DNA from 3 places in the Enterovibrio paralichthyis genome. Region 1 is predicted to be linked to each of the others. Evidence: predicted binding sites of a transcription regulator. Region 1 holds the regulator's gene; each other region holds the start of a gene.
The links. The regulator MetJ, encoded in region 1, represses methionine synthesis genes. The targets are predictions, from matches to a motif close to TTAGACNTNTANANGTCTAA.
Positions count from the first base shown of each region.

Region 2: metN (methionine ABC transporter ATP-binding protein MetN) is a predicted target of MetJ. The motif match lies at 1,732-1,751, and genes of this name have one in related genera.
Region 3: metE (5-methyltetrahydropteroyltriglutamate--homocysteine S-methyltransferase) is a predicted target of MetJ. The motif match lies at 1,299-1,318, and genes of this name have one in related genera.

Region 1 covers NZ_JAHUTS010000009.1:108,292-111,571, reverse strand. Annotated here, with positions in the region: gene KU854_RS12895 (bifunctional aspartate kinase/homoserine dehydrogenase II) at 1-377, opposite strand, end outside; gene KU854_RS12890 (O-succinylhomoserine (thiol)-lyase) at 374-1,540, opposite strand; gene metJ (met regulon transcriptional regulator MetJ) at 1,774-2,091, shown strand; gene KU854_RS12880 (malic enzyme-like NAD(P)-binding protein) at 2,172-3,280, opposite strand, start outside.
Region 2 covers NZ_JAHUTS010000023.1:37,253-40,532, reverse strand. Annotated here, with positions in the region: gene KU854_RS19870 (TRAP transporter substrate-binding protein) at 1-811, opposite strand, end outside; gene KU854_RS25075 (hypothetical protein) at 1,325-1,450, shown strand; gene metN (methionine ABC transporter ATP-binding protein MetN) at 1,871-2,905, shown strand; gene KU854_RS19860 (methionine ABC transporter permease) at 2,895-3,280, shown strand, end outside.
Region 3 covers NZ_JAHUTS010000013.1:127,925-131,204, reverse strand. Annotated here, with positions in the region: gene metE (5-methyltetrahydropteroyltriglutamate--homocysteine S-methyltransferase) at 1-1,284, opposite strand, end outside; gene metR (HTH-type transcriptional regulator MetR) at 1,389-2,300, shown strand; gene KU854_RS15730 (DUF4250 family protein) at 2,349-2,543, opposite strand; gene KU854_RS15725 (hypothetical protein) at 2,664-3,280, opposite strand, start outside.

The DNA.
Region 1 (3,280 bases):
GCACGCTGCGCTTCCGTCAGCGGGTTTTCGCCCGCTTGAGCCAAAGCGCTGAAATCTTTATAAAGCGCATCCACCAGCACCTGCTTTTGCTCGCCTTCAATCAGGTTTTCAATCAAGTCCTGCTGGTATTTACGCAAGCTTTGCAGGCTTTCATGTGCCAGGCGGCCATCTTTGCCCAACAGGCCAATCCACTCAATCAGGTGGTTGGTGGTTTTTCCGGCCGCAGACACCACTATGATGTCTGTGTCGCCACTGTATTGACCCAGGATACGGGCAACACGGCGAAAACAGTCAGGATCGGCAAGGCTGCTGCCACCGAACTTATGTAACTGACGGGATGGCGACTGCTGAGGGGATACTACTTCAACCGCACTCATTGCTGGCTCTCTCTTACTATATCGAATGCTTGTTTCAGGTCGGCGATCAAATCGGCCTTGTCTTCCAGACCGATGGACAGGCGCAGCAAGGTCGCTGCAATGCCCGCTTCTGCTTGCGCTTCGTCCGACATGGCTCGGTGGGTCATTGAGCCTGGGTGCGTGACTAAGCTTTCCACGCCGCCCAATGATTCGGCCAAAGTGAACAGCTTAAGTGAGGCGAGGAAAAGTTTCAGCTCACTTTCGTCACCTTTGAGTTCAAAGCTCAACATTCCGCCAAAACCTGCTTGTTGTTTCTTCGCAATCTCATGACCCGGGTGGGCTGGCAGCGACGGATGATAGATAACACTGACCAAAGGCTCCTGTTTCAGGAACTCAAGGATTGCGCCACTGTTCTCTTCATGCATGCGCATTCTGGCTCCCAGGGTACGCAGTCCACGCAGTGTCATATAGCTGTCAAAGGCATTGCCGGTTGCCCCGATACAATTCCCCCACCACTTCAATTCTTCATACAGCTCCACTTCTTTGGCAACGACAACGCCGCCGACGGTGTCGGAATGACCGTTGATAAATTTGGTGGTCGAGTGCACGACAAAATCCGCACCAAGATTCAGGGGTTGCTGCAGCACCGGTGACAGGAAAGTATTGTCCACGCCTACCCAAGCATCGGCAGCATGGGCCTGTTTGCAAATTGCCGCCACATCAACCACACGCAGCAGCGGGTTGGAAGGCGTTTCCACCCACACCAGTTTGGGCTTTTGCAGTAAGGCTGCTTCAAGCGCCTGGGCATCATTCTGGTCAACAAACAACACCTTGAATGCCCCTTTTTTGGCGCGTGAATCAAACAGTCGGTAGGTACCACCGTAGCAATCGTGCGGCGCCACGATCAGGTCGTCAGGAGACAATAGCGCGAGTAAAAGGTTGATAGCAGACATGCCACAGTTGGTAACGACAGCGCCTGCGCCGTTTTCCAGATCCGCCAGTGCGCTTTCAAGCAACGCCCTGGTTGGGTTGCCGCCGCGGGCATAATCGTATTTCGGCACCGCCCCAAATTCTGGGAACTCGTAGTTGGTGGAAAGGTAAAGTGGAGGCACAACGGCGTGATGCTGTGAATCAGTGGTGATGCCGGTACGGACGGCGATGGTCGCGGACTTCTTGTCGCTCATGGTGTGCTTCCCTGTCTGAATTTGATCGTATGGCGCGGCGTTTTATTGAGCGCGCTCTGATGACAATTTGTTCAACCTTAACCACTCAAGACCAAGACGTCAATCCCTCTAGACGTCTATATGTCTTTACATATAGCGGTTAACATCGCTAGAATTTGGTTTTCATCCAACCTGGGCGCGTTGTCTCCGGCGTTGGCAGCGATTTAGACCCTATACTGCTAAGAAGGTGAACAATGGCAGACTGGAATGGCGAATATATTAACCCTTACGCCGAGCACGGTAAAAAGAAAGAGCAGGTCAAGAAGATCACCGTTTCTATCCCGCTGAAAGTGCTGAAAATCCTGACTGATGAGCGTACCCGCCGTCAGGTGAACAATCTGCGCCATGCCACCAACAGTGAACTGCTGTGCGAAGCTTTTTTACACGCTTACACCGGTCAGCCCCTGCCAACGGATGATGATATCCGTAAAGACAAAGCCGACAGTGTCCCTGCTGAAGTGAAGCGGATTATGAAAGAACTCGGCATTGAGTTTAACGAAGAAGAGTATTGATTTCGTTAGCGCCGAGACAGAATACCAACAAAAAACCAGCCAATTGGCTGGTTTTTTTGTGCTTGAAGAAACGCGGCGAATTACGCTTCGTTGTCAGCCATATAATTTTCTGGCATCTCGATGCGCGCAACGCCCGACTCCACCGCAGCGACCGCAACCGCTTTAGCTACACGTGGCAGCAGGCGTGGGTCCATCGGTTTTGGAATGATGTATTCTCGACCGAATTCCAGCTTGTCAACGCGCGCCGCCGCCAGTACTGATGCAGGCACAGGCTCTTTCGCCAGCGCACGGATAGCTTCTACCGCTGCCAGTTTCATTTCATCGTTGATGCGGCTTGCACGTACGTCCAGTGCACCACGGAAAATGAATGGGAAACACAGCACGTTGTTCACCTGGTTCGGGTAATCCGAACGGCCGGTACCCATGATCAGATCATCGCGCACCGCGTGAGCCAGTTCCGGTTTGATTTCCGGATCCGGGTTTGAACACGCAAACACGATAGGCTTGTCAGCCATCAGCTTCAGCGCGTCAGGCGGCAGCAGATCCGGGCCAGACACACCCAGGAAAATATCCGCACCTTCAATCACATCTTCCAGCGTACGCTTATCGGTGTTGTTGGCGAACAGTTGCTTGTATTCGTTAATGTCGTCACGACGGGTGTGGATAACACCTTTACGGTCCAGCATGTAGATCTTCTCACGCTGTGCACCACACTTGATCAGCAGCTCCATACACGCCACAGCCGCAGCGCCTGCACCCAGACATACGATCACGGCTTCGTTGATATCTTTGCCCTGAAGCTCCAGTGCGTTCAGCATACCTGCCGCCGTAACGATCGCCGTGCCGTGCTGATCATCGTGGAAAACAGGTACATGACAGCGCTCAATCAGCTGTTTTTCAATTTCAAAACAGTCAGGCGCTTTGATGTCTTCAAGGTTGATACCACCAAAGGTGTCAGAAATGTTGGCAACCGTATCAACAAACTCTTCGATGGTGCGGTGTTTCACTTCGATGTCGATAGAATCGAGACCTGCGAAGCGTTTGAACAGCAGCGCCTTACCTTCCATTACCGGCTTGGACGCCAGCGGGCCAAGGTTACCCAGACCCAGGATTGCGGTACCGTTCGAGATCACTGCAACCATGTTGCCTTTTGCAGTGTATTTATAAACATTGTCAGCGTCCTGCGCGA
Region 2 (3,280 bases), on a different contig from region 1:
GCAGGTCTTTCGGCAGTTTGTCAAACGCGGCTTTGTTAATCAGCGCTTCCAGGGTTGTGCCCGGCTCGTGCCAACCTGGGTAGTAGTAGTATTTCGCCGCTTTGTGCAGACCAAACGCCAAATCGTTGTAAGGGCCTACCCACTCAGTCGCGTCAATCGCACCCGATTGCAGTGCAGGGAAGATTTCGCCACCCGGCAGCAGTACCGGCGTACCACCCGCACGTTTCAGCACTTCGCCGCCCAGGCCAGGAATACGCATTTTCAAACCTTGCAGATCGTCAATGCTGTTGATTTCCTTGTTAAACCAACCGCCCATTTGCACACCGGTGTTACCGGCAGGCATCGGGATAATACCGAATGGTTCATAGGCTTCTGCCCACAGCTCCAAACCTCCGCCACTGTAAATCCAGCCATTCATTTCCTGCGCAGTCAGACCAAAAGGCACCGCAGCAAAGAATTGCCCTGCCGGCGCTTTACCTTTCCAGTAGTAGCCTGCGCCATGCCCCATTTCCGCTGTACCGCGCGAGACTGCATCAAACACATCCAGCGCACCGACCAATTCGCCAGCACCGTAGACTTTCACCTCAAGGCGGCCATCGCTCATGTCCGTGATCAGCTCAGCGAGGTTGTTCGCCCCTGTTCCCAAACCGGGGAAGTTCTTTGGCCAGGTGGTCACCATTTTCCAGGTGATTTTTTCCTGTTCAGCAGGTTGTGCCTGTGCAGCAGCTTCCTGCTTCTCTTCTCCACAACCGGACAGCAGCACACCCAGTGCTATTGTGGTCGCAGCGAGAAACGAACGACGTTTTAACATGTTTCAGTCTCCTTGCTCGGAATGGCGATATCGATAAGGCAACACGAAATGGTAATAGGTATAACGGTGGGCGCTGCCTTGAAAAGTCCCTGTCACATCCACCAACACACGGTTAATAAGATGTTGCAATAACTTTACTCATTCTGGGCCATCGCAAGTAGCCTCAGCACGAGGGAGTTTGAAGTCGGTCAAACAATGACCGTCGTTTATTTAACCATCTGATTGCAAAAGTGCTCTGTGGCCGATAAGCGATGTGCCAGAGGATGTCGGAAAATGAAGAGGGAAAATGGGAAAGCAATGAGGAAGGAAATGAAAGGAACCTTGGAAAGCTTGAACAATTGACGGAATACTCACTGGCGGTGCGCGGGGGATGGGCGATTCAAACTTTACTCTTCGAGCCATTAAAGAGTAATCGAGGCGCCCAACAAAGCGGGTTTGAGTATACGTTTGTGAGGTATTCAGGGTGAGGTGGTGAAACGTTGAAAAATTGGCAAAGGGGCAAGGCTTGCCATCATGTTTACCCGTGCCCTGCAAAGTGTCAGCCGTATCGAGCTTGACCAGCTTAAATCCGTTAACGGTACACAGGGTTTCCCAAACACCGGCGTTACTGCCGTGGGCATTGATCACAGGCATCAGTGAGACAAGCAGCCAGCTTAAGGCGCTTGTCGCTAACATCATTGTTTTAAATGACGTCCTCACATCCCTGTCCCTATTACCATTCCAAGCACGTCAGTTTATTGCATCCCACATCCTGAATCAGTGCGCCAGTACAAAAAGCAGTCAGTTAAAATGTGCAACTGCAAAAATAAGGTTACAAAGCGTGAGGGATTCGGTATTTCTAGGGTGAAAGACACACAACGCCAACACCCTATCTCCTTCTATTTTCCCGTTTTATTCTCTCTTCAAAATCAAATATACGTTTAGACGTCTAGCCGTAAAAATATCCATTGACTTAAGTTGCAACAGCAAATAGCATCAAAAACCAGATAGCAGCAATAATCCAACAACAATCGCTGCATTTTTATTCGATTCTTAAACGGATTTTGTCCAGGACGGCATATGATCGAGATAAAACAGGTTAATAAGGAGTTCAAACAGGGCGCACAAACGATCCATGCCCTGCGCGATATTAACCTCCAGATCCCCCAAGGCAGGATCTTTGGCGTGATTGGCGCTTCCGGTGCCGGCAAAAGCACCCTGATCCGCATTGTGAATTTATTGGAACGCCCAACCAGCGGACAGGTGTCTGTCGACGGTGTTGAGCTGACTGCCCTCTCCCAGTCTGATTTGACGCGCGAGCGCCAGAAGATTGGCATGATCTTCCAGCACTTCAACCTGCTTTCTTCACGCACTGTGTTCGAAAACGTCTCGCTGCCACTGGAGCTTGCTGGCAAAGACAAGCAGCACATCCAGCGAAAAGTGACGGAGCTTTTGGATCTGGTTGGCCTCAATGACAAACACCAAAGCTACCCGTCCAACCTCAGTGGCGGCCAGAAGCAGCGTGTTGCGATTGCACGTGCACTGGCAAGTGAGCCAAAAGTGCTGCTGTGTGATGAAGCCACCAGCGCGCTGGATCCAGCGACCACCCACGCCATCCTCAACCTGTTGCAAACCATCAACCAGAAACTGGGACTGACCATTTTGCTCATCACTCATGAAATGGATGTGGTGAAGCGCATCTGTCATGAAGTGGCCATCATTGGCGACGGAGAACTGGTGGAAAAAGGCCCGGTGGGCGACATCTTCGCCCACCCGAAAACCGAGTTGGCACGCACCTTTATCCGCTCGACGCTGGATTTGTCGATCCCGCAGGATTACGCCGAGCGCCTGCAGCCGCAAAACGACGGTACCCTGCCGCCATTGGTACGCCTTGAGTTTACCGGCGCCAGTGTGGATGCCCCGCTCATCAGTCAGGCTTCCCGAAAGTTCGACATTGATGTAAGCATTTTAAGCTCTGACATGGATTACGCCGGGGGCGTGAAATTTGGCCTGATGCTGGCGGAGTTTTTCGGAGAAGAAGAAAACGTCGCCCGCGCGCTGACATTTTTGAAGGAACACAATGTAAACATCGAGGTGCTGGGCTATGTCGCTTAATATTGCTGCCGTTTCAGGTTGGTTCGCAGAGAACGAACGCCTGGTAAACCTTCTGATTGATGCTCTCGGCCAAACCCTCACCATGGTGTTTGTTTCCGGTGCGATTGGCTTTCTATTTGGCATTCCTGTAGGCGTCTTGCTGCACCTGAGCAAACCGCGCGGCCTGTTGGAAAATGCCCTTCTCAACAAGGTGCTGGGCACTGTAGTCAACATTGGCCGTTCTATCCCTTTCATTATCCTGCTGGTGGCGATAATCCCGTTCACCCGCTTTGTGGTGGGCAGCTCTATCGGTACCAGCGCTGCGATTGTGCCGCTGACCGTGGGCGCCATTCCGTTTATCGCCCGTCTGGTTGAAGGCGCACTGCTGGAAGTACC
Region 3 (3,280 bases), on a different contig from region 1:
CGGGAACAAAGGCAAGCCAAGCGCCGTCTTTTGTAACAACGCACGTTTGGCATAAGGCAGTTCACGCTCTGCCAACGCAGCAGTGATACTGTTGACACGTGCCTGAACTTTCGGGTTTTGCACACGGCTGTCGCTATTACGTGCAGTGATCGCTTCGCTGTGCTGATTGCAGGCAGAAATGGCTTTGTCTTTACCGTCCAGTGCCTCTGCCAGGAGTGTCACTTCACCTACTTTTTGTTTGGCAAAAGCCAGCCAGGATATTACGTCGGCATCCAGTGTTTCTTCAGATTCAAGATCCAGCGGCGAATGCAACAGTGAACAACTGCTGGCAATCCACAGGCGTTCACCGAGGATATCCTTGGTTGGCTGCAACACATTCAGCCATTTTGCTAAGTCTGCCTTCCAAACGTTACGGCCATTGACCGCACCGATGGAGAGCACCCAATCCTGTGGCAATTGTTTGACAAAGCTCTCCAGTTGGGAAGGCGCTGAGACCAGGTCGATATGAAGACCGTTAACACCCAGTGAAGTGATCACATCCGCATGGTGGTCAACCGCGTCAAAGTAAGTGGTTAGAAGTAGCTTCACATCTCCACCTATCACCTGATAAGCCAGTTTGAACGCGTTGCGCCACTCGGCTTCAAGCTCCAGCGCCAGAATGGGTTCGTCTATCTGCACCCATTCCACTCCCTGCGCTTTGAGTTTCGTGAAGATTTGCTGGTAGACCGACAACAAACGCGGCAGCAGTTCCAGTCGGTTAAAGCCTTCTTCTTTTTCCTTGCCGAGGTAAAGGTACGACAGCGGCCCTAGCACCACAGGCTTGACCTTGTGACCCAGCTTTTGCGCCTCGCTCACTTCCTCAAACAGCTGGTTCCAGCTCAGTGAAAAGGTGTCGTCTTTGGTAAATTCCGGCACGATGTAGTGGTAGTTGGTATTGAACCATTTGGTCATGTCTGACGCGGCGCAGCTACAACCCGTTGGCGCCTTACCGCGGGCGATACGGAACAGGGTATCCAGATCCGGATGCCCGTGACGGTGGCGTTTTGGCACGTGCCCAAGTGTCAGGCTGGTTTGCAAAACATGATCGTACCAGGCGAAGTCACCAACGGTGACAAAAGAAAGCCCCGCTGATGTTTGTTGTGCCCAGTTTTGGTGGCGGATCGTCGCGCCAACATCCAGCAGTGCCTGCTGGCTGATTTCGCCGTTCCAGTATTGTTCGAGAGCAAATTTCAGTTCGCGTTTGTCGCCAATACGCGGGTAGCCGAGAATATGGGTGGTGGTCATTGTCTAAATCCTTTTTAGCCGTCCAGATGTTTACATGTCCACCTTGATAGAATAGAGTGCATAAAACAAACTCAAATTACTCAAACGGATATTGAGAATAATTCATGTTGGAACTTAAACACTTACGGACACTGGCCGTATTGCGTGAAACCGGCTCGCTGACATCCACTGCGACGCAGTTGTGTCTGACCCAGTCAGCCCTTTCCCACCAGCTAAAAGATCTGGAACAGAGAATTGGTTCGCAGTTGTTTTTGCGAAAGACCCGCCCGGTAAAGTTCACAGAAGAAGGTCAAGTGCTGTTGCGACTGGCCGATGATGTGTTGCCGAGAATGGCAAAGGCTGAAACCGAGTTGGCGGCCATGAAGGAAGATGCTCAGGGGCGATTGCACATGGCGATCGAGTGCCACTCTTGCTTCCAGTGGTTGATGCCTGCGCTCAAGGAATACAAGGTTGGCTGGCCATTGGTCACGCTGGATTTCTCTTCTGGCTTTGGCTTTGAGCCCATTCCCGCACTGGCAGGGGGAAACCTGGATTTGGTGATCACTTCTGACATCCTGCCGCGTAGCGAAATCCACTATGAACCACTGTTCGACTTTGAAATGCGTCTGGTGTTGGCTGACACCCATCCCTTGGCGTCGAAAGCATTTATTGAACCTGAAGATCTGGCACAGGAAACGCTGCTCACCTACCCGGTTCAGCGTCAGCGTATGGATATCATCAAACACTTCCTGCAGCCGGTAGGCATTGAACCCGCGCAGTTCAAATCGGCCGACAATACCTTGATGCTGATTCAAATGGTCGCAGCAGGATTGGGGGTTGCCGCCCTTCCAAACTGGGCTATCAGTGAGTTTTCAAGGCAAGGTTTGGTAGTGGATAAGCCTTTGGGCAAAGGGCTCTGGCGCCGTCTGTTTGCCGCGGTAAGAAATCAGGACGCGCAACGTCCCTACTTGCAGGCGTTTTTTATCACCGCCCGCAATCAGTGCCACACCCATTTGGAAGGGATTAAACGGGTATAAACCTAAACATACTGAAGATGCAGGATTCAGGTCGTTTAGGTATACCGCTTATTTAGGGCGCAACTGGTTAACAAGTGGATCGTAATAGCAGCCCATCTCGTTAATCTTGTCGTGGAAAGTCTGGGGGTCCAAATCAAACTGGACCATCAGGTCATCAAGCGAAGCACATTCCAGACGAAGACGTTCGTTGACAATACCGTAAACGATCGCGCCATCCATATGTTCAAGGTTATGAATTTCCATCGCTGCTCCTCCGTCGTTACGGTAAAAGTTTAGAAGCTACAGGCACAATGCGTCGGTGACAGAACGCAAAAAAGGCACATGACGTGCCTTTTATCTTTTCTGCGACAGAAAGTGGCAGCTTTACATTACCGTCGCCATTGCAACGCCCGACGCCGACGCCAATACAGCCAACGACACACAAAGTTGGGCGAGGTGCGGTGTGGTTTGACGGAACAGATGGGTTGCCCAAATCAACACGCCAGCAACCATTAGGCCAAGGCTCAACAGCACGTTGGAAACCATCGCGCTTGCCTCGGCATCACCCATGGCAGCACCAGCCATCGCAACACTTACTGCTGTCAGCATAGCGGCTGCAATGCCTACCACCGGCAGGATTCGGTGGAATGCCTGTAAACGGGAGCGGGCTTTAACCAAAAGAACGTGCGCAGTGATTGCACCTACAAGCAATACCTGAGACACCATCAGCAAGGCTGAAGATACGCCCTGTTGCCAGGCCGCGACCAGGAATGCCAGCACGCCAAAGCCATTCGCCAAATGCAAAACAGGGATAGGGCCAGACTGGCGGGTTTTGCCGGATTTAGAGCGAAGAGAGAAAATACCCAGCGAAATAAATGGCAGCGCAGAAAAGGCGGAATAAGGCACAGTGATTGCCCAACCTGCGACCAGGAACCAGAATGCTTTGTGCAGGCGGCCTCGTTGACCCGGGCAGATATCACCTTTGAGTAACACCAATGTGA